Regions from separate parts of the Hymenobacter sp. UYAg731 genome, predicted to be linked through region 3. Evidence: riboswitches for the same ligand, from Rfam matches in the RefSeq annotation. Region 3 holds a riboswitch; each other region holds the start of a gene.
The links. A riboswitch is a leader RNA that binds a small molecule or an ion and turns the genes downstream of it on or off. The one in region 3 is predicted to bind S-adenosylmethionine.
Positions count from the first base shown of each region.

Region 1: it holds a riboswitch for S-adenosylmethionine, as region 3 does, so the genes downstream of both, ACVWYF_RS21990 (peroxiredoxin-like family protein) here and metH (methionine synthase) in region 3, are expected to answer to the same signal.
Region 2: it holds a riboswitch for S-adenosylmethionine, as region 3 does, so the genes downstream of both, ACVWYF_RS03260 (amino acid permease) here and metH (methionine synthase) in region 3, are expected to answer to the same signal.
Region 4: it holds a riboswitch for S-adenosylmethionine, as region 3 does, so the genes downstream of both, ACVWYF_RS11135 (phosphoadenylyl-sulfate reductase) here and metH (methionine synthase) in region 3, are expected to answer to the same signal.

Region 1 is NZ_JBSSEC010000010.1:15,807-23,172, reverse strand. Features, by position in the region: gene ACVWYF_RS22010 (lysylphosphatidylglycerol synthase transmembrane domain-containing protein) at 1-63, shown strand, start outside; gene ACVWYF_RS22005 (erythromycin esterase family protein) at 117-2,666, opposite strand; gene ACVWYF_RS22000 (hypothetical protein) at 2,828-3,247, opposite strand; gene ACVWYF_RS21995 (LysM peptidoglycan-binding domain-containing protein) at 3,433-3,714, shown strand; SAM riboswitch class I at 4,039-4,154, shown strand; gene ACVWYF_RS21990 (peroxiredoxin-like family protein) at 4,520-5,185, shown strand; gene ACVWYF_RS21985 (O-acetylhomoserine aminocarboxypropyltransferase/cysteine synthase family protein) at 5,231-6,610, shown strand; gene metX (homoserine O-acetyltransferase MetX) at 6,882-7,366, shown strand, end outside.
Region 2 is NZ_JBSSEC010000001.1:756,091-763,456, reverse strand. Features, by position in the region: gene ACVWYF_RS03275 (carbonic anhydrase) at 1-540, shown strand, start outside; gene ACVWYF_RS03270 (M1 family aminopeptidase) at 646-3,105, opposite strand; gene ACVWYF_RS03265 (TonB-dependent receptor plug domain-containing protein) at 3,324-5,303, shown strand; SAM riboswitch class I at 5,522-5,614, shown strand; gene ACVWYF_RS03260 (amino acid permease) at 5,849-7,306, shown strand; gene ACVWYF_RS03255 (hypothetical protein) at 7,348-7,366, opposite strand, start outside.
Region 3 is NZ_JBSSEC010000006.1:96,281-103,646, forward strand. Features, by position in the region: gene metH (methionine synthase) at 1-2,139, opposite strand, end outside; SAM riboswitch class I at 2,328-2,436, opposite strand; gene ACVWYF_RS18460 (NUDIX domain-containing protein) at 2,647-3,222, shown strand; gene ACVWYF_RS18465 (molybdopterin molybdotransferase MoeA) at 3,479-4,702, opposite strand; gene ACVWYF_RS18470 (SDR family oxidoreductase) at 4,849-5,916, opposite strand; gene moaC (cyclic pyranopterin monophosphate synthase MoaC) at 6,185-6,676, shown strand; gene ACVWYF_RS18480 (NTP transferase domain-containing protein) at 6,685-7,366, shown strand, end outside.
Region 4 is NZ_JBSSEC010000003.1:697,890-705,255, forward strand. Features, by position in the region: gene ACVWYF_RS11100 (DNA integrity scanning protein DisA nucleotide-binding domain protein) at 1-239, shown strand, start outside; gene ACVWYF_RS11105 (hypothetical protein) at 324-635, shown strand; gene ACVWYF_RS11110 (PaaI family thioesterase) at 645-1,142, opposite strand; gene ACVWYF_RS11115 (PPC domain-containing DNA-binding protein) at 1,210-1,731, opposite strand; gene ACVWYF_RS11120 (hypothetical protein) at 1,828-3,114, opposite strand; gene ACVWYF_RS11125 (hypothetical protein) at 3,111-3,890, opposite strand; gene ACVWYF_RS11130 (RNA polymerase sigma factor) at 4,022-4,600, opposite strand; SAM riboswitch class I at 4,807-4,895, shown strand; gene ACVWYF_RS11135 (phosphoadenylyl-sulfate reductase) at 5,167-5,925, shown strand; gene cysD (sulfate adenylyltransferase subunit CysD) at 6,058-6,978, shown strand; gene ACVWYF_RS11145 (sulfate adenylyltransferase subunit 1) at 7,135-7,366, shown strand, end outside.

The DNA.
Region 1 (7,366 bases), on a different contig from region 3:
GGCACCATTTTTCTGCCGCGCTGGGTGGCGCGGGTGTTTGCGAAAAAGGGAGTTAAAAGCTAAAAGTGAGGAGTGAGGAGCAGTCTATTTCTAACTCCTCACTTTTAACTTTTAACTCATTTCCCCGCCGTGGGGCGCGAGTAGGTTTGCCAAAATCCGGGGTGATATTCGGCGAGTTTTAACTCTTCCAACTCGTGCCCTACCAGCCGCAGCTCGGTTTTGGGGTTGGGCGGCGGCAAGGCGGTACCCACCGGTAAATCGGTGAAATATTCGTCGCAGAATTTCTGGGTGTAAAAGGGTTTGCCGCCAATGACGCGGCCTGCCCCGATGCCCTGCCCCGTGCTGTGGCGCACGTGGTAGCGGCCACTTGCTCCTTTGGCATACTCCACCACATGGTCGGTGCGCGAATCGGTCAGAATGGTGTTGTAGAGACGGGAAACGAAGTCGTGTTTTGGCGCGTGCTTATGCGCCACGGCGTTCCATTTCACCGTGTCTTTTTCCCACAGGGCCTCGTAGCGGGTCACGGCATAGTCGCGCTGCTGAATTTCGAGCCGGCCCGAATACCCGGCTTCGAGGTAAGTGCCGGTGCTGCGATGGCTGGCTCTTTTCACGGCGAAGCTCATCAGGTACACGGTTTCGCCCCCGCGCACCAGCACGCTGTCTAGGTGAAAGCGAAACTTATTCACAGTGCTGGTTTTGAAAAGGGGCGAGATGCGAACCGGGTCGGCGGCGGCGGCATAAAACCCCTGGCCGTTCTCAATCAGGTCCGACGCTCGCATGAGCGCGGCGGGGCGTTTCAGCACATGCGCTTCCTGCACCCTAATCTGATGCTGGGCCCCCCACATCAGGAAGCCGCCATTCCAGTTACGGTAGCCAGCCGGCTCAAACGTTTGGCTCACGTATTCTGCCTCGTAGCGCAGCGTATCGAAGTTGATAACCCGCCGCCGGGTGTACAGTTGCGCCGAGTAATCGGCCTGTTCGTAGTTCTGCGGAGCTGCCGCCAGTACCTTCTTCATAATCTTGCGCGGGTTGAGGCTTTCGCCGCGCACCTGCACGTCCTTGAGTTCGTAGGCGGCCGGGGCCAGCCGCACGGTCAGTAGTTCGTCGGTGGTGGCAGCTACCGTGGCGGAGGCGTAGCCCACGCTGCTCACCTGCACCGGCCCGCTGGCCCGCAGCACGAAGCGGCCCTGCCCGTCGGCCACCGTGCCCACGCCCTGGGCGGACACCGAGACCGAAGCGTAGGGCACCGGCTGGCCGGTTTTGCGGTCGAGCACCACGCCGCGCACCAAGGCGGTGGCTCCGGCAGCGGCGGCCCGCACGCGGCGGGGCAGGGCCGCCGGATTCAGTGCGCCTGGACTGGTACGGGCCACCGTGCTATCGACCGAAGCTGCTTCGGCAACAACAGCACCGGCCGCTGCGCCGTGCGGCGGGCTCACACCGCGCAAAAACAGGAAGCCATCTACCGCTTCGCTCCACGGGCCGGCAACAGGCTGATAGTCCAACGCATACGTGGTCAGGCGCTGGCCCGGCGCGTCGTGCTTCAGGCTCACGAAGGCGTAGTCGGCGGGCTGGGCCAGCAGGCCGGCTTCGAGCGAGCCGGCCACCGGTGCGGGCACCGGCTTGTAGCCCATGGCCGGGAAGCCGTGGGTGCCACTGCCCGCCAGCGTGCCCAGAATGTATACCTGGTCGGGGCCGAGGCCATCCTTCACGGCCCGGCCCATGGGCCGGTAGGCCTGCATTTCGGCATTATCGAAGTGGTCGGTGCGGTTGGCCAGGTGGGGCAGGGCGGCCCAACAAACCACCTTTTCCTGCGGGTGCTGCTTCACATACCACAGCAGGTTGTCGGCCATCTGGGCATCGCGCGGGTTGCTGTCAGTTGCCTTGAACTCCTGCTCCGTTTTCGCGCCGGGGTCGTTCAGGGCATAGTCGCGGGCCTGAGCCAGCAGGCTGCGCAGGTTTTGCTGCCAGAACGTGGCTTCGGTGCGCCGCTTCGCGTCGGAACCGGTGGCGGCTTTGTTCACCAGCTTGGCCACTTTGGCCATTTCCTTCTCAAACTCGGCGAGCGTGGTGGTGGGCACAAATGAGAAATGCTCACCCATGAAACCGATGACCTGCTCAAGGTAGTCATAATTGAGCAGGGCCGCGCTCTTATCCGGAGCCAGGAATTCCTCCAGGTCGTCCACCATATCGCCGCTGTACTCGCCGGTCAGCTGCGGGTCGAAGCCGGCCACGCGCAGCCCTTGCCGGCCCAGCAGTGGCAAAATGCCCTGAAACTCCTGCGTCGATGTCCAGACCGGAAACACGCTGTTGCCAATGGCCTCCTGCGCCGGGCGGCCAGCCTCCAGCGCCTGCTGGGCCTTGTGCAAGTCATAAAACCCGCTCTCAAACGCCACCGTGGTGAAGCCCATTTGCTGGCGCAAAAAGCGCAGGAGCCGGATTTTGGCTTCGAACACGTTGCCTTCGCCGTGGCTGGGCTCGCCCAGCATCACCACCCGAGCCGGGCCGATTTCCGCTTTCAGGAATTCCAAATCCCGGAAATCGGTATCCGTCGGGTTGATGCTACGCACTGCGTGGGTGGGCAGCGGATTAGGGGCCTGGGCATAGGCCGCCGGCGCGAACAGGGCCACCGCGAGTAGCGCGGTGGCCGCTTTCAGATGAGTAAACATCAACAGAAAAAAGGAGGAGGAAAGCCGCACAGCGCGGTCGGAATTGGCAGAAAGGTAGCGCACTGAGGCAAAAACGAATGGCGCTGGCGGGAATTCTGCCACAAAAAAAGCCCCGAACCGGCGTGGTTCGAGGCTTTTCGTTTGGTTGATTCCGGAATGGTTTACTCGGCTTCGAGCATCAGGGCGGCCCCGTCGGCCGATTTCAGCGTGAGCTTTTTGTCAGTGAGGGTTTCCACGGCGAAGGTGTTGCTGGTAGTGGTACCGTCGGGGGTCATGGTGACAGTTTTGCCGGCTTGGTCAAACGTGTATTTGCCCGAAACGGCCCCGCTGGCCCCGGTCATGTTGTAAGTACCGTTGGCGAAAATGCGCAGTTCTTCCTGCTTTTGGGCGTCAGTTTGCTTTACTTTGTCGCCGGCGGTATCGGTTTCCTTGGCGGTTTTCCACACCTTGCTATCGGTGCCGTACAGCATGTTCACGCCCTCCACTTTGCCTTTATCGTTGCTGCACGAAGCGGCAAAAAGCGACACAAGCAGCAGCAGACTGGCGAAGTAACGGAGCGAAAAAAGGGACTGGAGTTTCATGGGCAAAAAGGGTGATGGTGAAAGAATGAAAGTGACACGCGAGGTGCGGACTCGTCGGCTTACGACGCAGACGCAAAAGAGTTTAGAGCGCAACCCCGCTTGGGCTTGCCCGTATAGCAACCCGGTCGGCCCGCTCACAAGCGCTTTCGGCAGCACTCATCTCTCCATTTAACCTCACTGATACCATGGGACTCTTCGATTTCATCAGCGACAAAGGCGACCAGAAGCCCGCAGAGCCCGCGGCTAAGCCGGCGGCTGGCGGCACCGATTTTTTTGGCAATGCCAAACCGGAAGCCACCGGCAACACGTATACCGTTGTCAGCGGTGATTCCCTCTCCAAAATAGCAAGACACCACTACGGCGACGCCGCCAAGTGGCACCAGATATACGACGCCAATAAGGCGCTCATCGGCGACAACCCTGACCACATTGAAGTGGGACAGGTGTTGACCATACCTAGTCTCTAGGTACTTTTTTGCAGAAAAAAGGTGAGAAAAGCCACTCTGTTTCAGGGTGGCTTTTTTGCGTTTGGTGGGGTCATAAGGGCGATGCTCCCAGAACGTCATGCCGAGCGTAACCGGGGCATCTCGCTCGGGAGAGTAAACCAATCGTGGAAAAAAACTCAGCAGTAGCACGCGAGATGCCTCGGCTACGCGCGGCATGACGTTCCAGACGTTCACCAACACCCCACCAAAAATATTTTCACTCCCCCGCTTGCCCATCCCAAAAATTCTCCCGTACATTTGCCAATACCAAACAGGTACTCCCCGCTAACGGTGGGCAGTTTTCAAGTTTTATACAGAAGTGGCGAGAGACTAGGCTCCGTGACCCACTGGCAACCTTCGCAAAACGAAAGGTGCCAATTCCTACCCACCCGCAGCTTCGGCCGCGCTGGGACAGATGATTCGAGTGCCATGGAAAATCCCTCACATCCTGCTTTTTTTCTCCCGAATGCTCCGGCTGCTTTTCGCGCCCTGGCATCGGGTTTCTTCGTTTCGGCCGATGGCGGCCGGATTGTGGCATTGCCCAACGGGCGAATGCGAATGTGCTGTTGTTGCGCGTGTTGTTGCTAGTCTGATTTCGGCCTAACAACCTCCTCTTTCTTCTTCGTGGGAATGCCATTGTACCTGGCCCGTTGGGGCCACGCGGGTGCATCGAATGCGCTGAACGCGGCCACTGGCCGGCCCGCGCTGCACCGGACTACCGCCCCAGGCGGACCATGCTCCCCGAAGAAGTCTCTCTCCCTCACCCAGATATTCTTCTCGACTTCGCATGTCCACGCTCACCACTCCCGCTTCCATTCAACCCGAACTGGCCGCTACGGCCCAACACTTGGCCACCCTGCTGCCCGCCACCGCCAGCCAAACCATCGATGCCGGCATTGCGGCCGTGCATGCGGCCGGTTTGGCGCAACGCAGCCTCCGGGCCGGCCAAACGGCTCCCGCTTTCACCCTGCCAGACGCGGCGGGCCAGCCAGTTTCGCTGACGACGCTGCTGGCCAGCGGCCCGGTGGTGCTGGTGTTTTATCGCGGCAACTGGTGCCCCTACTGCAATGTGCAACTGCGGGCCTACAACCAGGCCCTGGCCGATTTCAAGGGCTTTAATGCCACGCTGGTGGCTGTTTCGCCCCAAACGCCGGACCTCACCAGCCTCACGGCCGAGGAAAAGGAGTTGCGCTTCCCAGTGCTGAGCGACCTCGGCAACGCGGTGGCCCGGCAGTACGGGCTGGCCTACCAGGTGGGCGATGCCGTGTACCACACGCTGCACGGCGTGGGCATCGACTTGGCCATTTTCAACGGCGACGATAGCGGCGAGCTGCCGCTGACGGGCACGTTCGTCATCGCCCGGGATGGCATCATTGCCTGGGCCGCCACCGAAGCCAACTTTAAGCAGCGGCCCGACCCGGCCGTGCTGCTGGAGGCGCTGGCTCAACTCTAATTCAACATTCATAATCAACGCTTCACCGCTTAAAATATCAACATCATGTCCGTTCAGCCCCAACACTTCGAAACCCTTCAGCTCCACGCCGGCCAGCAGCCCGACCCCACCACCGGGGCCCGCGCCGTGCCGCTGTTCCAGACCACCAGCTACGTATTCAAAAGCGCCGAGCACGGGGCCAATCTGTTTGCCCTGAAGGAGTTCGGCAACATCTACACCCGCCTGATGAACCCCACCACCGACGTGTTCGAGCAGCGCGTGGCGGCGCTGGAGGGCGGCGTGGCGGCACTGGCCACCGGCTCGGGTCAGGCGGCCCAGTTCATTGCTTTGAACAACATTCTGCAGGCCGGCGACAACTTCGTGAGCACGGCCTACCTGTACGGCGGCACCTACAACCAGTTCAAGGTGGCGTTCAATCGCTTGGGCATCGAGGCGCGCTTTGCGGACGGTGATAACCCGGCTTCGTTTGAGCCGCTGATTGACGAGAAGACCAAGGCTATTTACCTGGAAACCATTGGCAACCCCAGCTTCAGCATTCCGGATTTTGAGGCCATCGCGGCCGTTGCGAAGAAGCACGACTTGCCGCTGATTGTGGACAATACCTTTGGCGCGGGCGGCTACTTGTTCCGGCCGCTGGAGCACGGCGCGCACATCGTGGTGGAATCGGCCACGAAGTGGATTGGCGGGCACGGCACCAGCGTGGGCGGCGTGATTGTGGATGGCGGCACCTACGATTTCGGCAACGGCAAATTCCCGCAGTTCACCGAGCCGAGCGATGGCTACCACGGCTTGATTTTCAATGACGTATTTGGCAAGGGCGGGCCATTTGGCAACATTGCCTTCATCATCCGGGCGCGGGTGGAGGGGCTACGCGACTTTGGGCCTTCCATCAGCCCGTTCAACTCCTGGCAGCTGCTCATTGGCCTCGAAACCCTGAGCCTGCGCGTGGACCGCACCGTGGAAAATGCCCTGAAAGTAGCCAACTGGCTGGAGCAGCACCCGCAGGTGGAAAGCGTGAACTACCCCGGCTTGGCCAGCAGCCCCTACCACGCCATCGCCAGCAAGTACCTCAAGCGCGGCTACGGCGGCGTGCTTTCGTTCCGCATCAAGGGCACCAAGGAAAATGCCTCGCAATTCATCGACAGCCTGAAGCTCATCAGCCACCTGGCCAACGTGGGCGATGCCAAAACGCTCATCATCCAGCCCTCGGCCACCACGCATCAGCAGCTGAGCGAGGAGGAGCAGCTGGCCGCCGGCGTCACGCCCACCTCGCTGCGCCTGTCGGTGGGCATCGAGCATTTCGACGACATCAAGGCCGACTTGCAGGCGGCGTTTGATGCCATCGGCAACACGGCCAGCCTGCCGACGGAGGGCGAGGAAGTGGGCGAGCCCGCACTGAAGCACGCCCAGCCGCTGGAAGTATAGTTTTTAGTGGTTAACGATTAGTGGTCAGTGACATGGTAAAAACCACTGAGGATTAATCGTTAACCACTAACCGTTAACCACTAACAATATTGCCGCCAGCGGGCCACCCTTGGCGGGTCGGTGCCAGTCTCGCTGGCGGCCGAGTTTTATCGCAGCTTTAGAATCGGTGCGCCGGCCCGGGCCTCTTCCGTGATGGGAGGAGAAATGGGAGTGAGAAACTATTGCGTCGGGCCGGTTCGCTGGTTCTGAAGCTGTGCTACTTAATTGAATTATGCCAACCCAAGTATTTGAACTGCCGGACCTGACCCTGGAAAGCGGCGAAACCCTGACCGGGGCGCACGTAGCCTACCAGACCTGGGGCCAGCTCAACGAAGACCGCGACAATGTGGTGTGGGTGTGCCACGCCCTCACGGCCAACGCCGACGTACTGGCCTGGTGGCCGGGCCTGGTAGGGCCGGGCTGCTACTACGACCCCACCGAGTGGTTTATCGTGTGCGCCAACGTGCTGGGCTCGTGCTACGGCAGCACCGGGCCGCTCGATGCCGACCCGGCCACTGGCCAGGCGCGCTTCCAGCACTTCCCGCTGCTGACAATCCGCGACCTGGTGGCGGCGCACGAGGCGCTGCGGGAAGAGTTGGATTTGGCGGATATCAACACGCTGATTGGCGGCTCAATGGGTGGGCAGCAGGCGCTGGAGTGGGCCGTGCAGCGGCCCGATTTGTTCGACCATTTGGTCGTCATTGCCACCAACGCCCG
Region 2 (7,366 bases), on a different contig from region 3:
AACCTGGTGGTGCATTCCGACATGAACCTGCTGAGCGTGCTGCAATACGCCGTGGAAGTGCTGGGCGTGCAGGATATTCTGGTGTGCGGCCATTACGGCTGCGGTGGGGTGGCGGCGGCGGCGGCCAACAAGCAATATGGCCTGATTGACAACTGGTTGGTGAACATCCGCGACGTTATCCGGCTGCACGAAACCGAGTACCTGCGCGAGAAGGACGAAACCTCGCGCCTGCGCCGCCTCGTGGAGTTGAACGTGATTGAGCAGGTGCGCAACCTAGCCAAAACCAACATCATCCAGAATGCCATGCGCGGCGACAACCCGCCCCGCCTGCACGGCCTCGTCTACGACATCGCCGATGGCGTGCTGAAAGACCTGAACGTAGACGGCGAGGATGTGATGACCGACATGGAGCACATTTACGCCACCGAGGCCATCGACCACGACCACGAAGGCGACAGCGACCAAAAAGACGAAGACGCCAATGCCTACGCAGGCCCCAAGCACGACCCGGCCCCGGAAGAATCAGTCGAAAGCAAGTAAGCCAATTCAACGTTCCGTTTTCTCCGATAGCTACCAACTACCCACAAAAAAGGCCTGCCGCGCATTGCGGCAGGCCTTTTTTGATGTTCGGACAGGTGAGCCAGATTACTTGGCGGCTTGTAATTCCTGAGTGGCTTTGTCGACGGCGGCCTGGGCTTCGGCGGCGTGGGCGCGGCCAGCCTGGGCTTTGTTGGCGGTCTGGAGCAGGGTCGTCACCATGCGGTCGGCCCCGTAGGACTTGTATTTCATGCCAAGGTCGCGCAGGCGGGTTACGCCTTCGGCAAAGGCAACCGGGTCTTCGAGGCGGCCCATCATGCCGGCCATGGGCTCGGCTAGGCTGAACTTGGCCTGGGGGCGGGCAGCGTCGAACTTGTCGCGCACGTAAGCCCATTCGGCGGCACCGCCAGCCTGAGCATAAGTAGCCACCACGGCTTGCGCGAGGGCACTTTGGCTGTCATTTTCCAGTGCTTTGGCACGGGCCAGGGCCTGGGCCGGCTGCACCACGGCCAGGGCACGCAGGGCAGCACCCTGCACGGTGTAAGATTGACTATTAAGCTGTTGCGTGAATAGCTTTTCGTCTTTCTTGTCCTTCAGGACGGCCAGGTCCTTCAGCAGCTGAGCTACAACGGCTGGCGTTTTCTCAGTAGCTGCCAGCTTGCGTAAGGCGGGCGTCGTGGCTTTGGCAACGGCTTTGTCGTCGAGCTTCAGCGCTTCCAGGCTGCCAAGACGAAGTCCTGAGAACTTATCGTTGAGGGCAGCCAGTAATATGCCACGGGCGGCAGCATTGGTGGCTTGCTCCTTAGCGCCCGCTACGATGGCTTCCAGCCGGTCCACGAACAGGGGCGCGTGGGCGTACTGGAAGGCGTATTCGGCCACTGATTTATTGTCGGTTTTCAGCCACAACGTTTTCTTGTTGGCGTCCACGTTCACCAGGTCGGGCTTGGCCGAAAGGGGCATGGTGAAGGTCTGGGTGGCCTCCGTCATGGTCACGGGCTGGTGCAGCACCTTGCCGCCCGCGTAGTAGTCGATGGTGAAAGGCAGGCGGAAGGTCTGGCCGGTCTGGGTCTGCTTCACGGTTACGGTTTCGGCCTTCTTGGCCGCATCCCAGGCGTAGTCGATGGTGACGACCGGGTGGCCGGGCGCGAAGTACCACTGGTTCCAGAACCAGTTCAAATCCTGGCCCGATACGGCCTCAAACGCCAGGCGCATCTGGTGCGCCTCGCCGTTGCCGAGGGCGTTATCCTTGAGGTATTTCTGGAGGCCGGCGAAGAATACGTCGTCGCCCAGGTAGGTGCGCAGCATGTCCATGATGGCCCCGCCTTTCTGGTAGCTCACGAGGTCGAAAACTTCCTCCTGCTCGTCGTAATGAAAGCGCACCAGGTTTTTGGTGGCATCACGGGGCGAACTCAGGTAGCGGCGCAGGTAGCGGTAGTAGTGGGCATCGGCGGCATCCTTGCCGTACTTGTGCTCGGCGTAGAGGCCTTCCGAGAAGTCGGCCATCGTCTCGTTCACGGTGATGTTGGACCAGCTTTCGGCCGTCACGTAGTCGCCGAACCACTGGTGAAACAGTTCGTGCGCAATCACCGATTCGGAGCCGTATTCGCGGTCAATCAGCTCGCGGTCGGTCATTTGCACCTGCTCGCCGTGCAGAGTGGCGGTGGTGTTTTCCATGGCCCCGCTCACGTAGTCGCGGGCCACAATCTGGCTGTATTTATTCCACGGATATTCCACGCCGAGGCGGTTGGAGTAGAACTCCAACATGTCGGGCGTATTGCCAAAAATCTGCTTGGCGAAGGGCGCGTACTTGGGTTCGAGGTAATAATTAACCTCCTTGCCGCGCCAAGTATCCTTGTAGACTTTGAAGTCGCCCACCGCCATCATGAACAGATACGGGGCGTGGGGCAGCTCCATTTTCCACACGTCGGTGCGCAGGCCGGGGCCGGCGGGCGTGCTGCTCACCATGCGGCCGTTGCTGAGCGTGACGTACTTGGCGGGTACGGTCATCGAGATTTCCTCGGTGGTTTTCTGGTTGGGCCGGTCGATGGTCGGGAACCAGGCCGACGAGCCTTCCGTCTCGCCCTGCGTCCAGATTTGCACCGGCTTGCCGGCCACTGCGCTGTCGGGATTGATGAAATACAGCCCCTTGGCGTCGGTAATGGCGGCCGAGCCCTTCACTTTCAGCTCGTCGGGCTTCGACACGTAGTCGATGTAAATCGTGTATTCCTCGCCCGGCTTAAATACGCGGCCTAGGCTGATGCGCAGGTTCATCCCATCGGCGTAGTCGTACTTGAGCGGGGTCTGCTGGGCGCCGTTCATCAGCGCCACGGCCTTGATGTCCATGCCTTTGGCGTCGAGGCGAAGCGAGTCAGTGGGGTAGGCGTGGGGCTTGAGCGTGACCCATGCCTTGCCATATAGGTAGCGCTTGGCATAGTCGAAACGCACGTCGAGCTTGGTGTGTACCAGGTCGTTGACCTTGGTTGCCGAGGCGCGGTAGGGAGATTCGGGCTTGGCAGCCGGCGGGGTGGGAGCCTGCGCGAAAGCCGGGGTGGTGGCCGCCAGACCCAATAGGCCTAATGCGAAAAGGTGCTTTATAGAGAAACGAAATGAGAAAAAGTGAGTTTCGCGCGAAGGACGCGGGCGGGATGTCAACGTTGCCTGACGCAAGGGCGAAAGTAGCGCGGACTTTGTAGTCCGCGTCCCGGAACGATACCCGAACGGCGCGGGGACGCGGACTACAAAGTCCGCGCTACGGTAGCTTTGCACCCCCACCAACTCCCTTATGAATGCGACTCACTCGCTACACCGCCCCCCTTTTCTGCTCCCTTTTTACTTTTAACGCCCTCGCCCAGAGCACACTGGCCGACAGCACCCGCGCCCTGAACGAGGTGACCGTGTACGGTACCCGTCTCAACCAGGTGGCGGGCCAAACCGGCCGCTACGTGACTGTGGTGCCCGGCCGCACGCTCGCTCAGTACCCGGTTTCGTCGCTCGATGATTTGCTGCGGCTGCTGCCTGCGATTGAGATGCAGAGCCGGGGCAACTTTGGCACCCAGGCCGATATCACGCTGCGGGGTTCTACTTTCAACCAAGTACTCATTCTTCTGGATGGCATGCGGCTGAACGACCCGCTCACCGGCCACTTCGCCGGCTACCTGCCCATCACGCCGGCCGAAATTGAGCAGATTGAAGTGGTGCGCGGCCCCGGCGCGGCCCTCTACGGCCCCGACGCCGTGGGCGGCTTCGTGAACATCGTTACCAAAACCTTCGCCGCCACCCACCGGCCCGATGGCGTGGAAGTGGGCGGCACGTTCATGGCCGGTGAGTACGACCTGAAAACCACCAATGCTGGCTTCTACGGCCAGGACAAGGGCCTGCGGCTGGCCGGCGGCATCCTCAACAACACGGCCAGCGGCCAGCTGCTGAACCTACCCGGCGGCCTGCGCAACGACTTCAAGCTGAACACCTACTCGCTCTCGGGCGCTTACCAAATCAACAACAAGCTGAGCGCCGCCGCCCGCGCCAGCTTCGACCGCCGCGACTACAACGCCCAGAATTTCTACACGACCAACGCCGGCGACCGCGCCCGCGAAACCACCTCGCGCGACTGGTACCAGGGACAAATACGCTACGACTGGAACGCCCGCGCCCGTACCGAATTGCAGCTGGTGGGTACGTCTAGCACCGACTATTACGTGTACACGCCCACTTCGGCGGCCAGCGACCACCTCATGCACTACCTCAACGTGCAGGCCCAGCACCAACTGCGCTTCTCCGATAAGGTACAGCTGACTTTGGGCGGCCAAGCCGACCGCCGCAGCGTGCGCAGCAACGACCGCGGCGACCACGCCGTGTGGCACCAAGGCGCGTTCGCCGTGGCCGGCCTCATGCCCGCCGCCGGCCTGAACCTGACCGCCGCCCTGCGCCTTGACCACGACCAAGCCTACGGGACCGAGGTGCTGCCCCAACTCACCGCCAGCCAGCTGCTGGGTGAGAAGCTGACGGTGCGCGCCGCCGTGGGCCGCGCCATCCGGGCGGCCAACTTCACCGAGCAGTACAACTCGGCCATCCGGCCCGGTACCGTACCCAACGGCTTCAACGTGGGCAATCCCGGCCTCGAAGCTGAGCGCACCTGGAGCTACGAGGGCGGTCTCGACTACGTGGTGGGCCCGGCCCTGACGCTGCGCGGCACCTACTTCAACCGCTATGGCCGGAACCTGATTGATTACGTGAGTACGCACGGCAGCGAGGTGCAGGCCGGCACCGGCTTCACCAATCTCAACCCTGCCAGCACTTACCGCTACGCCCAAAACCTGTTTGCCGTGAGCACGCAGGGCCTCGAATTCGAAGCCAGTACCCGCGCCCAGTTGAGTGAGGGCCTGCGCCTTGAAGGCAGCGTGGGCTACACCTATACCCACCTGAACGTGGACGGCAACATTGTATCGCAATACCTGAGCAACGTGGCGAAACAGCTCGTTAGCGGCAATGTGAGCCTGGTGCATCGTCGCTTCACGGCCAGCCTGGGCGGGGTATACAAGCAGCGCGCCAGCCAGCAGACTGTAGCCAGTGCCACCGTGAACGATGCCCAGCTCACGCCCGATTACGTGGTCATCAATGGCCGCCTTGATGTGGCGCTGCTGCCCGAGCGCCTCTGGGTGGTGGGCCAGGCCCAGAACCTGTTCGACGCGAAGTATTCCGACCTGCTCGGTGCCCAGATGCCCGGCCGCTGGTTGATGGCCGGCGTGCGGCTGGCGCTGCGGCGGTAGGAGGGGGAGGTCAGCGGGGTGATTCTCACGACCGTCATGCCGGGCGCAGCCGAGGCATCTCGCGTGTGGTAGTAACCTTTTTCAACGATTGGTTTGCTTCTGCACGCGAGATGCCTCGGCTGCGCTCGGCCTGACGGTCTATTTTTTGCCCAAACCGCCGGCGGGGTACGCATCCGGCATTACCTTTGCGGCATCAATTCTTTCTCCCCGAAGGATTGTTTTTATACAGAGGCGCTGAGAGACAGGCTCAATGACGCGCCGGCAACCACCCGCAACCGTGGGTATGGTGCCAACTCCTGATTATATAAAAACAACTGCCGTGCCTGCCGTTCCTGCTGCCTCGCTTGCTTTTCCTGGTGTTTTTTGTGTCCGTTTGTTGATGACAGGACCGATGGTCGCGGGCTGTTGTTGCTGTTGATTGCGGGCCGTAGCGCCGCGTAGCTGAAGCTACGGCCGGCGCATTTTCATTCCTTTTTTACGGGTTTTTTGCTTTGCGGCACGGCTGCTCCGATTGGGGCGGTAGCGTGGCGCGTTTCTATCTCATTATGTTGAAAAAATCACTGGAGCTGCTCCGAGCGGAAGCGGCCGAAACGGGGGCGAACACCCTCAAGCGCAGCCTGAACGGCGTGAGCCTGATTGCCATTGGCATCGGGGTCATTATTGGGGCGGGCCTGTTCTCGCTCACCGGCATCGCGGCGGCCAACAACGCGGGGCCGGCCGTGACGCTTTCCTTCGTGGTGGCCGCCGTGGGCTGCGCCTTCTCGGCGCTGTGCTACGCCGAATTTGCAGCGATGGTGCCGGTTTCGGGCTCGGCCTACACGTATTCGTATGCCACCATGGGCGAGCTGTTTGCCTGGATTATCGGCTGGGATTTGGTGCTCGAATACTCGGTAGGGGCGGCTACGGTGGCCATCAGCTGGTCGCAGTACCTCATCAAGTTCCTGAGTAAATACGGGCTGCACATCCCGGCGCGGCTGGTGATGTCGCCGTTCGAGTCGGCCACGCTGGCCGATGGCAGCACCGTACACGGCTTCGTAAACGTGCCAGCCATGCTCATCGTGCTGGCCATTACGGCCATCGTCACGCGGGGCACGAAAGGGTCGGCGTGGTTCAACGCGCTGGTGGTGGCCTTGAAGGTGGCCGTGGTGCTGGTGTTCATCGCGCTGGGCTGGAAGTACATTGACCCGGCCAACTACCAACCCTACATCCCGGCTAACACGGGCACGTTTGGCGAGTTCGGCCTGAGCGGCATCCTGCGCGGGGCGGGCGTGATATTCTTCGTCTTTATTGGCTTCGATATTGTGGCCACCATGGCCCAGGAAACCAAGAACCCGCAGCGCAATATGCCCATTGGCATTCTGGGTTCGCTGGCTGTATGCACCGTTTTGTTCGTGCTATTCGGGCACGTCTTGACCGGTTTGGCCAACTACACTGAGTTCAAGAACAGCGCCGCGCCGGTGGCCATTGCCATCGAGAAAACGCCCTATGCCTGGCTCAGCTCGGCCGTGATTCTGGCCATTCTCATCGGCTATACGTCCGTGATATTGGTGGATTTGCTGGGGCAGTCGCGGGTGTTTTTCTCGATGTCGAAGGATGGGCTGCTGCCGCCGGTGTTCTCGCGCTTGCACCCGAAATTCAACACGCCGTTTCAGTCCAGCCTGCTGCTGGGGTGCTTCATTGCGGTGTTCGCGGGCTTCGTGCCCATCGCGGTAGTGGGCGAGATGACGAGCATCGGCACGCTGCTGGCCTTTGTGATGGTGTGCCTCGGCGTGCTCATCATGCGCAGGTCCAACCCCGACGCGCCGCGCCCCTTCCGCACGCCGTGGGTGCCGGTGGTGCCCATTCTGGGCATCGTGGTGTGCCTGGTGATGATGGCCTCGCTGCCTTGGGAAACATGGCTGCGCCTCATCGTGTGGCTGGCCATTGGCATGGTCATCTACTTCGGGTACGGGAAGCGGAACAGCAAGCTGCGGCCGGCGCAGGAGGCCGCGAAGCAAGACTAATGCCCCCGGTCCGACCGCCCTAAGCGGTCGGACCGGGGGCATTAGTGCGTGGTCAGCCCG
Region 3 (7,366 bases):
GTCGGCCAAGAGGTACGGCTCCAGGTAGGCCACGGCTTTCTTCATCACGCGGGCCGATTTCACCACCTGCGGCAGGAACATTTTGCCGGCCCCGAACAGGTCGCCCACCACGTTCATGCCGGCCATCAATGGCCCTTCGATTACCTCCAGCGGCCGGTTCACCTGCTGGCGTACTTCCTCGGTATCCTCGTCGATAAACTCGGTAATGCCCTTCACCAGCGCGTGTTGCAGGCGCTCCCACACGGGGAGGCTGCGCCACTCGTCGGCCACTACTTCGGCCTTGTCCTTCTGCTTCACCGTATCGGCGAATTCCACGAGGCGCTCGGTGGCATCGTCACGACGATTCAGCAGCACGTCTTCGGCCAGCTCCAGTAGTTTGGGCTCGATTTCGTCGTATACGCCGAGCTGGCCGGGGTTCACGATGCCCATGTCCAGCCCCGCCCGGATGGCGTGGTAGAGGAAGGCCGTGTGCATGGCCTCGCGCACCAAATCATTGCCCCGGAAGGAGAAGCTGATGTTGCTGATGCCGCCGCTGGTGAGCGCGCCGGGCAGGTTGCCTTTAATCCAGCGTACGGCCTCGATGAAGTCGATGGCGTAGTTGCGGTGCTCGTCCATACCCGTGCCCACGGTCAGGATGTTGGGGTCGAAAATGATGTCGGAGGGGTCGAAACCCACTTCCTTCGTCAGGATATCGTAGCTGCGCTGGCAGATTTCCTTGCGGCGTTCCAGCGAGTCGGCCTGGCCGTTTTCGTCGAAGGCCATCACCACCACGGCGGCCCCGTACTGGCGCACGGTGTGGGCCCGTTCGCGGAAGGCTTCCTCGCCCTCTTTCAGCGAAATCGAGTTCACGATGCTCTTGCCCTGTACGCATTTCAGGCCGGCTTCCAGCACGCTCCACTTCGAGGAGTCAATCATCACCGGCACCCGCGCAATGTCGGGTTCCGAGGCGATGAGGTGCAGGAACGTCGTCATCACCTGCTCCGAATCGAGCATGCCCTCATCCATGTTGATGTCGAGGACCTGCGCGCCTTCCTCCACTTGTAGGCGGGCCACGGCCAGGGCTTCCTCATACGCGCCGGTGCGAATGAGGCGGGCAAAAGCGCGCGAACCGGTCACGTTGCAGCGCTCGCCCACGTTCACGAACAGGCTTTCCTTAGTGATGCCGAAGGGCTCCAGACCGCTCAGGCGGGTGGCCGGCGGAATTTTGGTGGGTAGCTGGCGGGGCTGGTATTTCTCGGCCAGCTTGCTCAATTCGGCAATATGCTGCGGGGTCGTGCCACAGCAGCCGCCCACCACCGTCACGATGCCTTCCTTCAGATAATCTTCTACCAGCGCGGCAAATTCTTCCGCCGATTCGTCGTAGCCACCGAAGGCGTTGGGCAGGCCGGCGTTGGGGTAGGCCGAGATGTGGACGTCGGAAATGCGGCTCAACTCCTGCACGTACTGGCGGAGCTGGTCGGCCCCGAGGGCGCAGTTCAGGCCCACGCTCAGCAGCGGCAGGTGCCGAATCGAGTTCCAGAAAGCCTCCACCGTCTGCCCCGAAAGCGTGCGGCCCGATGCGTCCGTAATCGTGCCCGAAATCATGACGGGCACCACGCGGCCGCCTTCGTCGAAGAACTTCTGCACGGCGTAGAGCGCCGCTTTGGCGTTCAGCGTGTCGAAAATAGTTTCGATGAGCAGCGTGTCCACGCCGCCGTCCACGAGGCCGCGCACCTGCTCCAGGTAAGCGGTAGCCAGCTCATCAAACGTCACGGCGCGGAAGCCGGGCCGGTTGACGTCGGGCGAGAGCGAGGCGGTGCGGTTGGTGGGGCCGACCGCGCCGGCCACGAAGCGCGGCCGCTCCGGCGTGGCATACTCATCGGCGGCCTCGCGGGCCAGTCGGGCCGACTCGTAGTTCAGCTCATACACGACGTGCTCCAGACCGTAGTCGGCCTGCGCGATGGTGGTGCCCGAGAAGGTGTTGGTTTCCACCATATCGGCCCCGGCGGCAAAGTATTCGGCGTGAATGCCCTTGATGATGTCGGGCCGGGTCAGGCTGAGCAGGTCGTTGTTGCCGCGCAACGGCTTGGGATGGTCGGCGAAGCGGGTGCCCCGGAAATCCTCCTCCGTGAGCGGGTGGCGCTGAATCATGGTGCCCATCGCGCCATCGAGAATCAGCAGGCGCTGGCGGAGCAGCTCGGGGAGGCGGTAGCGCGAAGCGAAAGCTTCGCGTTCCGGAGAAATAGTGGGCAGGGTAGGGGCGGAAACGGACATTTCTTTCTGGGTCGATATAGCAGCGTAAGGGCGCATATCCAGAAAGAAACCCGGGCGCAAGCGTCCGGTTCCGGCTGTCATCTTCTTTCACCAAAAACGGCGGTGAAACGGGAGTTGGCACCTACTCGTGGTAGGTTGCCAAGACGTCATCGGGCCCGGTCCCTCGGTCTTTCTGGATAGCAGCGTAGGACGAAGATACAACGGAACGGGCGTTGCGGCGCAAGCCAACGCAGGCGTTGTGAGCGCACCGTTAGGCCGGCTGCGCGGTCCCGGGCCAGGCGTTCGCCGGGATGCAAAGGGCGGGCGGCGGGCTTTTCGCCGACGGTTAGCTGCGGTACCGATTTGCCCAACCGCGTCGTTACTTGTTTTCAACAACGAACTTTCAACCCCTGTATGAACGCACGAATCTGCCTCCGCGAGCAGGAAACCTTATCCGACGACTGGTTTACCCTGCGCAAAATCACCTTCGACTACCAACGCAAAAACGGTACCTGGGAAACCCAATCGCGCGAGGCCTACGACCGGGGTAACGGGGCCGTTATCCTACTGCACGACCCCGCCACCGACCACGTCATCCTGACCCGGCAGTTCCGCCTGCCCACCTTCGTGAACGGCAACCCCACGGGCATGCTCATCGAAGCCTGTGCCGGCCTGCTCGATGACGAGCACCCGGACGCGGCCATCATCCGCGAAACGGAGGAGGAAACCGGTTACCGCCTCACCCACGTTGAGAAGGTGATGGAGGCCTTCATGAGCCCCGGCTCGGTCACGGAGCGCCTGTTTTTCTACCTGGCCGAATACTCGGCGGCCACCGAGCAGCACGCCGGCGGTGGCATCGAGGAAGAGGAAATCGAGGTGCTCGAAATGCCGCTGCCGGAAGCCCTGGCGCTGGTGAAAACGGGCGAAATCCAGGACGGCAAAACCATTATGCTGCTGCAACACCTGCGGTTGCGGCAGCTAACGGCGTAGCGTAGCCCGACAAGTCGGTGCCGACTTCGGGAGGTGCGGAAAGGCACCCCGACAAGTTGGGGCCGGGTTTTGGAGTGCCGGAAGGCCATCCCAACAAGTCGGGAGTGGGTTTTGGATTGCTGGAAGGGCATCCCGCCTTATCGGGGTCGGCTTTTGGGACTTCAGAAGAGCATCCCGCCTCGGTGGGATAGCCTTCCGGAGTTGCGAAAGCGGCTCCCGCCTTGTTGAGGACGGGTTCTGGATAGCGGCTACCGAGCTACAACCCCCATGCCGGCCATGCGCTGCCCGCCGCAAACACGGCCGGTTCCGGCGGCAGCTCCAGAAACGCGGTGGCCCCTACCAGCCCCATCATGTCGCCGGAACCGCCCACGCGGAGGGGCGTAGCCAGGCGGCGGCCCTCGGCGTCCACGGTCAGGCGCACGGGCACGAAGTGCGTGAGCTGGGGTTTGAAGGCGATATCAACCGTGAGCACGGCCGGCGCGGGCGCTTCAATAGTGGCGGCCGTTTCGGCCGCACCCTCGGGCTGCTGCACGGCGCGCAGCCAGGGCCGTACGTAGCGGCAGGCCGTGATGAAGGTGGACACCGGGTTGCCGGGCAGCCCAAACACCACCGGCCCGCTGGCCCGCGCCCCAAACCAGAGCGGCTTGCCGGGCCGCTGCTGCACTTCGTGGAAGATTTCCTCAACGTGCAGCTCGCGCAGCAGGCCCGGCAGGTGGTCGGCGCGGCCCTTGCTCACGGCCCCGCTCAGCACCACGGCATCGAAGCCGGCGGCCAGGATATTGGTGAGGCCCACGCGCAATTCCTCCACGTTATCGGAGAGGTGAAACAGCGAAACATCGGCCCCCATCTGCGCAAACAGCGCTTGCAGAGCATACACATTGGAGCGCCGAATCTGGTGGGCCAGGGGCGTGGCGCTGATGCCCACCAGCTCGTCGCCGGTGCTCACCACGGCCACACGGGGCGCGCGGAGCACGGCTATTTCAGCCGCGCCCACGGTGGCGGCCACGGCCAGTTCGGCGGGGCCGAGGCGGGTGCCGGTCAGCAGCAAGGCATCGCCGGCGCGGCGGTCAGCAGCCTGGTGGTGAATGTTGACGCCGGACGCAGCGGGCGGCGGAATTTGGATGCGGGCGCGGTTGTCGTGCAGCAGAATGTCTTCGTAGCGAATCACCGCATCGGCCCCGGGCGGCAGCACTGCGCCGGTCATCACCTCCACGGCCTGCTGCGGGCCGGGCAGCGGGCGGGCGGGCTCGCCAGCGTACTGGGTGTGGGCAATGTCGAATTCCGACTGACCCCCGGCCCAGGCGGCGAAGCTCACCGCAATGCCATCCATCGCCACCCGGTTGAATGGCGGAAAGTCGCGGTCGGCCGTGAGGGTTTCGGCCAGGATGCGGCCGGCGGCGTGGGGCAGGGCCACGGTTTCAGCGGGCAGCGGGTGGGCAGTGGCGAGGACGCGGGCGGTGGCTTCGGCGGGGGTGAGCATGGGGGGAAGGTTGTAAAAATTACATCGAAAAGCACGTCATGCAGAGCGCAGCGAAGCATCTTTATTGCAGTAGTAATTCTAGTCGGAAGAGTTAGTATTGAGGTAAAGATGCTTCGCTGCGCTCTGCATGACGTTCAATTAGCGCCCTACGGAATGAGCCGGTCCTCGCGCAGCTTCGCAAATAAATCGAAAAACGAGTCCTCCGTGGGCTGGAACACGGTGAAGCCCCGCTTGCGGCTGTTGGCCATGTCCGTCATCACCTCAATGGGCCGGCCCAGGTCCAAATCGGTGTGCCAGGGCGAGGCAAGGCGGCTCAAATCGGCTTCGGCCAAGCTGTTTTTGGTGGCAATTTCGCGCCACAGGTCGGCATCGCCGGCCATCTCCGTTTCCAGTGGGTGAATGGTGCCATCGAAGCCCATGGCCGCCACGCCAAACCACTCGGCCAGGCGGCCCCACAGCTGGCTCCAGCGAAAAACGTCGCCGTTCACCACGTTGTAGGCCTCATTGCGGGCGGCCTCGGTGGTGGCGGCCCACACCAGTTGCTTGGCGATGACGCGGGCATCGGTCACATCCGACAAGCCTTCCCATTGCGCCCGCGAGCCGGGCCAGCGGAACGGCCGCCCCGTGGCCTTGCAGATGCTGGCGTACACGGCCAGCGTGGTGCCCAGGTTCATCAGATTACCCACCGCCTTGCCGATGATGGTGTGCGGCCGGTGGATGCTCCAGGTGAAGCCGTCCCGCGCGGCGGCGGCGTACACCTCGTCTTCCTGGGCGTAGTAAAAGTTGTCGAGCGCCAGGCGGGGCTGCGACTCGCGCAGGGGCGTGGGCGGCGGTACGCCACCGCTCACGTAGGCCTCAAACGGCCCCAGGTAGTGCTTCAAACCCGTTACCAAGGCTACGTGCTGCACGGTATGCTTCGGGCCAAGCACGGCCAGCAGGTTGCGTACCATAGCACCGTTCACGCGGATGTTCTCGGCCTCGGTGTCGTTGCGCATCCAGCTGGTGATGAAGACGTGCGTGGGCCGGATTTCGGCCAGGGCGGTTTCGAGGCTGGCCACGTCCATGAGGTCGGCGGCCACGGGTTGCAGGCCGGCAATGTCGGTGCCGGGGCGGCGGGCCAGGCCGTAGGTAGGCCAGTTATGAGCGAGCAGCTCCTGGGCCAGGTTGCTGCCGATGATGCCGCTGGCACCAACGACTAATGCGGTATTGGTCATGATAAAAATCGGGGTGAAATAGGCGGCCCGGTTGGGCCGGCGCGGCGGGTTTCGCCGGGGCGGGCGGGGCGATTTTGGCCCGGTGCCGGGGTGAAAACGGCTGCCCGGCCCAATAGTTTGCGGTAAAACAATAGGAGTAGCGCGGACTTTGTAGTCCGCGCCCCCGCGCCGCCTGGCTGTCGTTCGGATATTTGCTGGGGACGCGGATTACAAAGTCCGCGCTACTATCCATCCAACGATTAGACGCAAATATGCGTCTCTACGCCCTATGCTGACCAAGAATTTCACCCACGTCAACGCCGTCAACCAGCCCACCATGGTGGATGTGGGAGCCAAAATGCCCACCCGTCGCGTGGCCCGAGCCCACTGCCGCGTGGTGCTGGGCGCAGAATTATTGAGCCGCGTGCAGGCCGGCGAAATGCCCTCGCACAAAGGCCCGGTTATCCACACGGCCATCCTGGCGGGCATCATGGGGGCCAAAAAAACGGCCGACCTCATTCCCCTCTGCCACCCGCTGGGGCTGGACGATTGCCACATCACCATCGAGCCTGATGGGGCCGATGCCCTGCGCGTGGTATGCACCGCCGTGGTTACGGGCCGCACCGGCGTGGAAATGGAGGCCCTGACCGGGGCTACTGTGGCCGCCCTCACCATCTACGACATGTGCAAGGCTTTTTCGCATGATATCCGCATCGAAGGCGTGCAGCTCATCGAGAAAACCGGCGGCAAAAAAGACTTTCATCGCGCCGAAAATTCGTAACTTTTACCATGGAAAGTAGCGCAACCTCAACCGTAAAACGGACCAAGCACGCTGCCCTCGCCCGGCCCGACGTGGGCGAATTCGGCCGCCACGAGCTGGCCATTCTGGGTGCGCCCTGCGGCGATATTCAAACGCTGGTAGCCCGGTTGCTGCCGCTGCTGGCCCCGCAATTTCGCGTGGCTTACGTCGATGCCGACCACGCCGCCGCCGGCTCTGCGGCCGCGGAAGAATCGTTGGGTATCGCGGCCAAGCCCGTGCCTTACATCGCCGAAAATGGTCTTTCGGCCGAGCTAGTGGATAAAATCACCTACCGCCAGCTCAACCTGACGCGGGCGCTGGATAAGTTCTCGCAGCCCGAATTGCTGGCCCACGAAAGCGTGGTGCTGGTGAACGGCAACCACTTCCGCGCCCGCCAGCAGGTCGTCATCGTCGACCCGCGCAAGCCGCTCGATAAGAAGCTCGACCGCCTCACCGACGTGCGCCTGATTCTCCTCGCCGAAGGCCAGACGGAGCTGCCCGCCGTGTTGCTGGAACATCTAAGCGCCGCCCCGCTGCCACCCGTGCTGCCGCTGGCCGATACCGCCAGAATCGCGGCCTTCATCCGGCAATGGTACCAGCTGGCGGTGCCGGTGCTGCGCGGCCTCGTGCTGGCCGGCGGCCGCAGCGAGCGTATGCAAACCGACAAGGGCG
Region 4 (7,366 bases), on a different contig from region 3:
CGCCGCTCATCACGCGCCTCGTCACCAGCATCGACGGGGCCGTGCTGCTCGACCCCGAGGGCTACTGCTACTCCATCGGGGTCATTCTGGACGGCCGTGCCTCCGGCCGGGGCGACGGCGCCCGCGGGGCCCGCTACAACTCGGCCCTGCGCTACATCGAAAGCTCCGATTATCCCTGCATCGCCATCGTGGTGAGCGAGGACGGCATGGTGGACGTGATTTCGTCGGTGCGGGAGTAAAGCGCCGTTGGTCATTTAAACTGACCGACCCGCGAACTTCTTTTGCAGTTCCTGGCTTAAATTCGAGTCATTAATTCCTTTCGCATGACTGCCGACGACCGCCTCAACCAACTCGAACCCATAATTGCCGAAGCAATCACGATTCTGGACCGCCACACCAATCAGCTTAAACAGTTGACGGTTGCCACGGGTCAAATAATAACTGCCGTTACGCAGCAGGGAGAATCCATCAGTTTTCTACTGCGTGAGCAACTGAAAATGAAAGGCGACATCGTGGAAATGAAAGGCGACATCGTGGAAATGAAGGGTAGCATTGATGGCATAAAAGGGCAGCAGGATGGCATGAACGGCAAACTGGACCAGATACTCCAACTGCTCCAGAAGTCTGGCCAATAGCCGCCGACCTTACTTCTTCGCCCGAAACGACCAGGTCAGCTTGAATACCGCTACCACATCGCCGGCCTCGTCCACGCCGGTGCTGGTGCAGACCACGGTGCGGCCTTCGCCGGTGGCGCGGCTCTCGGCCACGGCTTGGGCGATGAGCGGGCCATCGGGGCAGGTGAAGGCGATGAGGCCCACGGCTTTCTTCGTGAAGTCACCCTGAATGCTCGTCACCAGCATCGAAACCGGCCCGCCTGCCTGCACCTGCATCATGCCCTGAATGCCGCTGGCGAATTCCCCGGCCATAGCCAGGCAGGCGAAATACAGGCTCCGAAACGGGTTCTGGGTAAGGAATTTGTAGCGAATGGTGACCGTGGCCGCCTCCGGCGTGAGCTGCGTGAGGCGCAGGCCCGCCAGCCACGCCATGGGCAGCTTGCGCATCATGAAGAGCCGCAACTTCAGCGGGTTCAGGACCTGGCGGCGGAAGGCGGCAGCTTGCGGGGTATCGGTGGCAGTGGTCATAAGGCGAAGGTACGTTTGAGCGCGCGGCCGGCGAAAAGCCGGCAGCCGGCCCACTCAGCCGGCTCTTCTATTGCTTGCGCGCTTTACTCTTTTCATCGGCCGCGCTCGGTGCGGGGCCGGGAGCCGGACGCACCACCAGTTCCTGATAGCCAAAGGTGTCGTCCTTCTCGCGCCGGAACTCCAGCTGCGGCAGCTCGCCCAGCACGATTTCAGCCGTGGTGTACACCCGGCAGCCATCCAGCAAGTGCCCGCCGATGGTGCGGCCCGTACTGTCCGAAACGGCCAGATGCAGGTGCGAGTCGTTGGTGGAAAGCGTCCCGACCAGCGATACAATCTCGAAATGCCCTTTGTAAACCGTGGGTCCTTCCTGATTGGCCAGCCGTAGCGTGGCCACTGTGAGGCTGCCCACGCAGGTAATCATGGTGCCGGCCAGGAGGTGGTTTTGCTGCGCGAAGGCCGTGAGCTGCTGGCGCAGGTCGTCGCCGGGGCGCAGGCGCAGAGCGTAGGTTTTCAGGGCGGAGTGTTGGGCGGCGGGCACGGGGGCCGGGGTTTGGGCCAGCGCGGAAGTGGCCAGCAGGGAGAGGAGCATGAATCGAAGCACGCGACCAAGATACTGTATCGTGAACTCTGCGAGTCCGCGCGTTGGAACGGCTTACACGCGGACTCGCAGAGTCCACGATACATACTACTTGCTGAACCGCACCGTACCGTAGCGCACTTTGATGTTCACGTTGCCGGCTCCCCGCGCCGGGGCGGCGGCCCCGAAAGTACCCAGCACGTCGCTGGTTTGCGGGCCGTTTTCCTGCGAGAGCACCCGCACCAGGTTTTTATCGACCAGTAGCTGGCCTTGCTCGGTACTTACGTCGAAGCGGAAGGCCGGGGCCTCGGCAAAGCCCAGCCGGATGGTACTAAAACCGCCGTCGAGGTTCACCTGGCGGAAATTGGCCCCCATGTCGCGCACCACAAAATCGGGGCAGTAGCGCAGGGCCATGTCGAGGGCTTCGTCCAGTTTGTCGATGGTGAAGCGCGAGTAGCCTGATGAGCCGCGCAGGTTGCGCACCGTGCCCAGGGCCACGTCGCCGTACTTGCTATGCACGGTCAGGTCCTGCACGGTACCAATGTCCACGTCGGAATAGTTGTTGCGTAGGTCCACCGTCGTGCCCGTGTCGAGGCGCAGCTGGGCGTAGCTGGCGTCGATGCTGGCGCGGCCGGCGAAGGCAATGCGGCAGTCGCCGTTGCCGATGCGGATGAGGTTGCGCGGGCCTTCGAGGCGGGCGGTGCGCAGGGTGCCGTATTCCACGGCCAGCTCGGTGGGGCCGCTCACATCGCCAGCCAGGGTCACTTCGCCAAAGCTGTTGTAGATTTTCAGGGCCGTGGTGCGGGGCAGCCACACGGTGTAGTTCACCTCGTAGCGGCAGCCGCCGGCCCGGCCGCGCAATGCGGGGCCAAACTGCGTGCTCACGGCCACGCCCCCGGTTTTGGCGTCGTAGTCGAGCCACTGCACGCCCAATGCGTCAAGAATCTGGCGGGCACCAGCGTCACTTTCCGAGCGTGCCACCAATTCGGCATCCACCTTGATTTCCTTCTTATTCCAAGTATTGATTTGCACCCGGCCGTAGCGCGTATCGAGCGAAAACGGGCGCCCATTTTTCGCCACCGCGTAGCTGCGCAGCAGGTGGCGGCGCTGCTCCACTTGCAGGCTGGCGCTGCCCTGGCCGTCGGTTTGGTCCACCAACGGGTTCTGCTGGGGTTGGGGCTGGGGCTGCTGCTCAGGTTCCGGCTCCAGGCCAAACAGGGCGGCTTCGGCCCGGCGGGCTTCGGGGGTGATAATGTTGATGGCCACGCCGTGGCCCACGATAACCCAGCGGTTCGGGCGGTCCTGCGCCTGCGCACTACGCGGGCTCAACAGGCCCAGCAGCCCGCCGCACAGCGCCAACACCCGGCTTACCCGGAAAACCAGGGGCTGGTTCATTCGGCCTGGCGCCGGCTATCGGCCAGCACGTAAGAACTGTTGTTGGGGGCCGCCTGGGCCGTGTTGCCCAGGTTCAGCTGGCGGTCCAGAATGTCGAGGCGGATTTGCAGGTTGCGGTTCATGGCCGTGAGCACGGCGTCGGGCTGCGGGTGGTGCAGCAGCTGCTGTTTCAGTTCGCGGTAGCTGGAATCGAGCGACACCAACTCGTGCTGCCAGTCGGCGTTCATGGCGGCCATGCCGGGGCCGCTGAGCTGGCTCAGTTCGGTTTGGCGGCGGGCCAGTTGGTTGGTGTAGTAGGCTTCCATGCCGCGCACGGCGCGCACCAGCTGGCTGTCGGCCCCGGTGGTGTGCTCAGCGGCGGTGAGGGACAGCGGGTTGCCACCCTGGTACAAGGCCGCGTCGGTGTCGGTGGCGGGGCTGCTGAGCGTGGCGGCGGGCGCAACCGCCACGGCCGTTTCGGGCGCGGCGCGGTTGGCTTTCCAGGCTTCGCTGGCCCCGGCGGCGAACACGAGCAGGGCCAAAGCTGCCGCTACGCCGTAGCGCTGAAACCAGCTGGCGCGAGTTGCGGGCTGGGCCACCGGCGCAACTGCAGCCACCGGCGCAGCAAAAGGCATTTCCGAAACTTCGGCCAGGCGCATGGCCGGCGTTTGGGGCGCGGCGGCATTGAGCTGTTCCTCCAACGCGGCCCAAAGGTCGGGGCGCGGCTCGTGGGTGTCGAAATCGGCACGGTGCCGCTCGACGAAGGTTTCAAGGGAATTATTTTTCTTGGTATCCATGAATGAGTAGCAGACGCACGGTTCGTCCAGGTTCAGGGCGGGCCACGGGGCTATACGAAAACCGCGGCCGGGCGAAAAAGGATGAAGGGTAGTTGAGGGGTTAAATGACTAGTGATAACAGATAAAAAAACTTAGCTAAGGCCACGCTGGGCGGCTAATTCGCGCAGCCGAACCCGCGCCCGGCTGTACTGCGATTTGGAAGTAGATTCGGAAATACCCAGGATGCCGGCGATTTCGAGGTGGTCGTAGCCTTCCAATAAGTACAGGCTGAGCACCACGCGGTAGCCGTCGGGCAGCTCCTGAATGCAGCGGCGCAGCACGTCGGCACGGTAGTGCATGTCGGCTTCGTCTTCGGGCGAGTGGGCGGCGGCTTCGGCGGGCTCGTCGTGGTGCTGCTCGCCCAGCGGCACCAGCGCCAGCCGCCGCTGTCGCAGGCAGTTGATACTTTTGTTCACCACAATCCGCTTCAGCCAAGCCCCGAACGACGAGTCGCCCTTGTAGCCGCTCAGCTCCCGAAAAGCGCTCAGGAATGATTCCTGGAGCACATCTTCAGCCTCGGCATAGTCGCCGGTGATGCGCAGAGCTGCGTTGAACATGGCCTTGGAGTAGCGCCGGTAAATCTCGGCCTGGGCCTGGCGGTCGTTGAGGCGGCAGCGCTCCACCAACGGGGCGTTGATGTCGACGTAGGCGGAGTGGGCTAGGGCTTCCATGCAGAAAACGAGGTATTAGAAGTGCTTAAGCAACCCATAGACCAAGCGCAGGGTTCAGGGGTTGCACGGCAAATTACGCGGCGAAAGCACGGCCGCCAAACCTTTGGCGAAGTGAGCAGTTTCAATCTGCGCGAAACAAAATTTTGGCATTTCGCATTTTCGTCCTTTACATTTGTCCCAGCAACCCTCGTTTGGGGCGCTACCCATTTTTATACAGAGGCGCGGAGAGACAGGCTCGACGAAACGCCGGCAACCCCCACCCGTTGGAACGGTGCCAAGTCCTGAAATATAAAAAACTGCCGTGAGCACATTCCGCAACCACCGCCCGCAACCCGTCCCCTTCGCCGCCCCGCGCCGAATGTGCTGTTGCATGGGCTGTCCCCTGGCCGTTATGCTGGGGGCGATTGCTGGTTGTTGAGCTAGGGCTTTTCTTCCGGCGGCTGCTGCGGCGGCCACCCCGCTATCCCTTTTGTGGTGATTGATGCACTGCGCGACGCGTAGCGGGTTTTTACAGCCTTCGCGGCTCATTTTGGTTTTTTCTACGGAGAAAAACTCCCCGTTCCATCATGGCATTACCCCTTGAGAGCCAGGTCGCTGACCTGCGTCGCTACCTGCCCGAGTGCTCGGTGCCGGAAACCCTGGCCCTGCTGGCCGACCACTTCGCCGGCCGCGTCTCGTTTTCCACCTCCTTCGGCCTGGAAGACCAGATTATCACCCACTTCATCTTCGAAAACGACCTACCCATCCGGGTTTTCACCCTCGATACGGGCCGCAATTTCCAGGAGACTTACTCGACCTGGAACAAGACCCTGCTGCGCTACGGCAAGACCATCGAAGTCTTCGCGCCGCAAACTGCCGCGCTCGAAGAATTGGTCGCTCAAAAAGGCCCCAACAGCTTTTACGAGAGCATTGCGAACCGGAAGGAGTGCTGCAATATCCGTAAGGTGGAGCCGCTGAGCCGCGCTCTGGCCGGCCAGCAGGTATGGGTGACGGGCATCCGCGCCGAGCAGTCGGCGAACCGCCAGACCATGCACCCCGCCGAGTGGGACGCCGGCCACGGGCTCATCAAAGTACACCCGCTCTTCGACTGGACCTGGACCGAGTGCGAAGCCTTCGCGCAGGCCCACGGCATCCCGGTTAACCCGCTGCACAACAAAGGCTTCGTGAGCATTGGCTGCGCGCCCTGCACCCGGGCCATTGCGCCGGGCGAGGACTTCCGCGCCGGCCGCTGGTGGTGGGAAGATGCCGTCGCCAAGGAGTGCGGCCTGCACGCCACCGCCGCCCACCAGGGCCTCGACCCGGTGGTGGAGCGAATGCCGGGCTAGGCCCGAATTCCTGCGCTAGCGGCCGGGCCGCTGGCGCTACTTTCTTCCCCAAAGGCACCCCTCGCGGGCCTTATCCCACCCTCCTTCTTCCGGTTTTTCAATTTCGCCCGATTTTTCGGGCCTCGGCTTCCTATGTCATTATCAAACCCTGTTTATCTCGATTACCTCGACCGTTTAGAGGCCGAAGCCATTCACATTCTGCGCGAAGTGGCCGGTCAGTTCGAGCGGCCCGCGCTGCTGTTCTCGGGCGGCAAAGACTCGATTGCCCTCACGCGACTGGCCGAAAAGGCCTTTCGGCCGGGCCGGTTTCCGTTTCCGCTGGTGCATATCGATACCGGCCACAACTTCGAGGAAATCATCAATTACCGCGACGAGCTGGCCGCTACTTTGGGCGAAAAGCTGATTGTGCGCCGGGTGGAGGACACCATCCGGGAGCGCGGCCTGCACGAGCCGGGCGGCAAGTACCCCAGCCGCAACCCCCTGCAAACCTACACCTTGCTCGATGTGATTGAGGAATTTGAGTTCGATGCCTGCATTGGCGGGGCGCGGCGCGACGAGGAAAAGGCCCGGGCCAAGGAGCGCATCTTCTCGGTTCGCGACGACTTTGGCCAGTGGGACCCCAAGCGCCAGCGCCCGGAGCTGTGGAACATTTACAACGGCCGCATCCAGAAGGGCGAAAACGTGCGTGTGTTCCCCATCTCGAACTGGACCGAACTGGACGTGTGGAACTACATCCAGCGCGAAAACATCAAGCTGCCAGAGATTTACTTCGCCCACGAACGCCAGTGCGTGGTGCTGCCCAGCGGCCAGTTCCTGGGCTTCAGCGAGCACCTGAACCTGGACGAAACCGACGAAATCGTGAACCGCCGCGTGCGCTTCCGCACCGTGGGCGACTCGACCTGCACGGCCGCCGTGGAAAGCGATGCTGCCTCCGTCGACGACATTATTCAGGACCTGCTGCTGGCCAAAGTGAGCGAGCGCGGCGCGACCCGGCTCGATGACAACCTCTCCGAAACGGGGATGGAGGACCGCAAGCGGAACGGGTATTTCTAGGCAAATAATCCCGGCTGGCCGTCATGCTGAGCGTAGTCTAAGCATCTCTACCGCAACACTAAATCAATCGAAATAAAGGAATAACTGCTGCACGCGAGATGCTTCGGCTACGCTCAGCATGACGTTCTGAAAACAATCATTACCCCATTACAAAAAATGGACCTTCTCCGATTTATTACTTGCGGCAGCGTCGACGATGGTAAAAGTACGCTCATCGGCCGCTTGCTGTACGACAGCGACTCCGTATCCCTCGACGTGCTGGCCACCTTGGAAAAGCGCCGTGCCAGCACCGGCGGCGACGTCGATTTGGCGCTGCTCACCGATGGCCTCAAGGCCGAGCGCGAGCAGGGCATCACCATTGATGTGGCGCATAAATACTTCACCACGC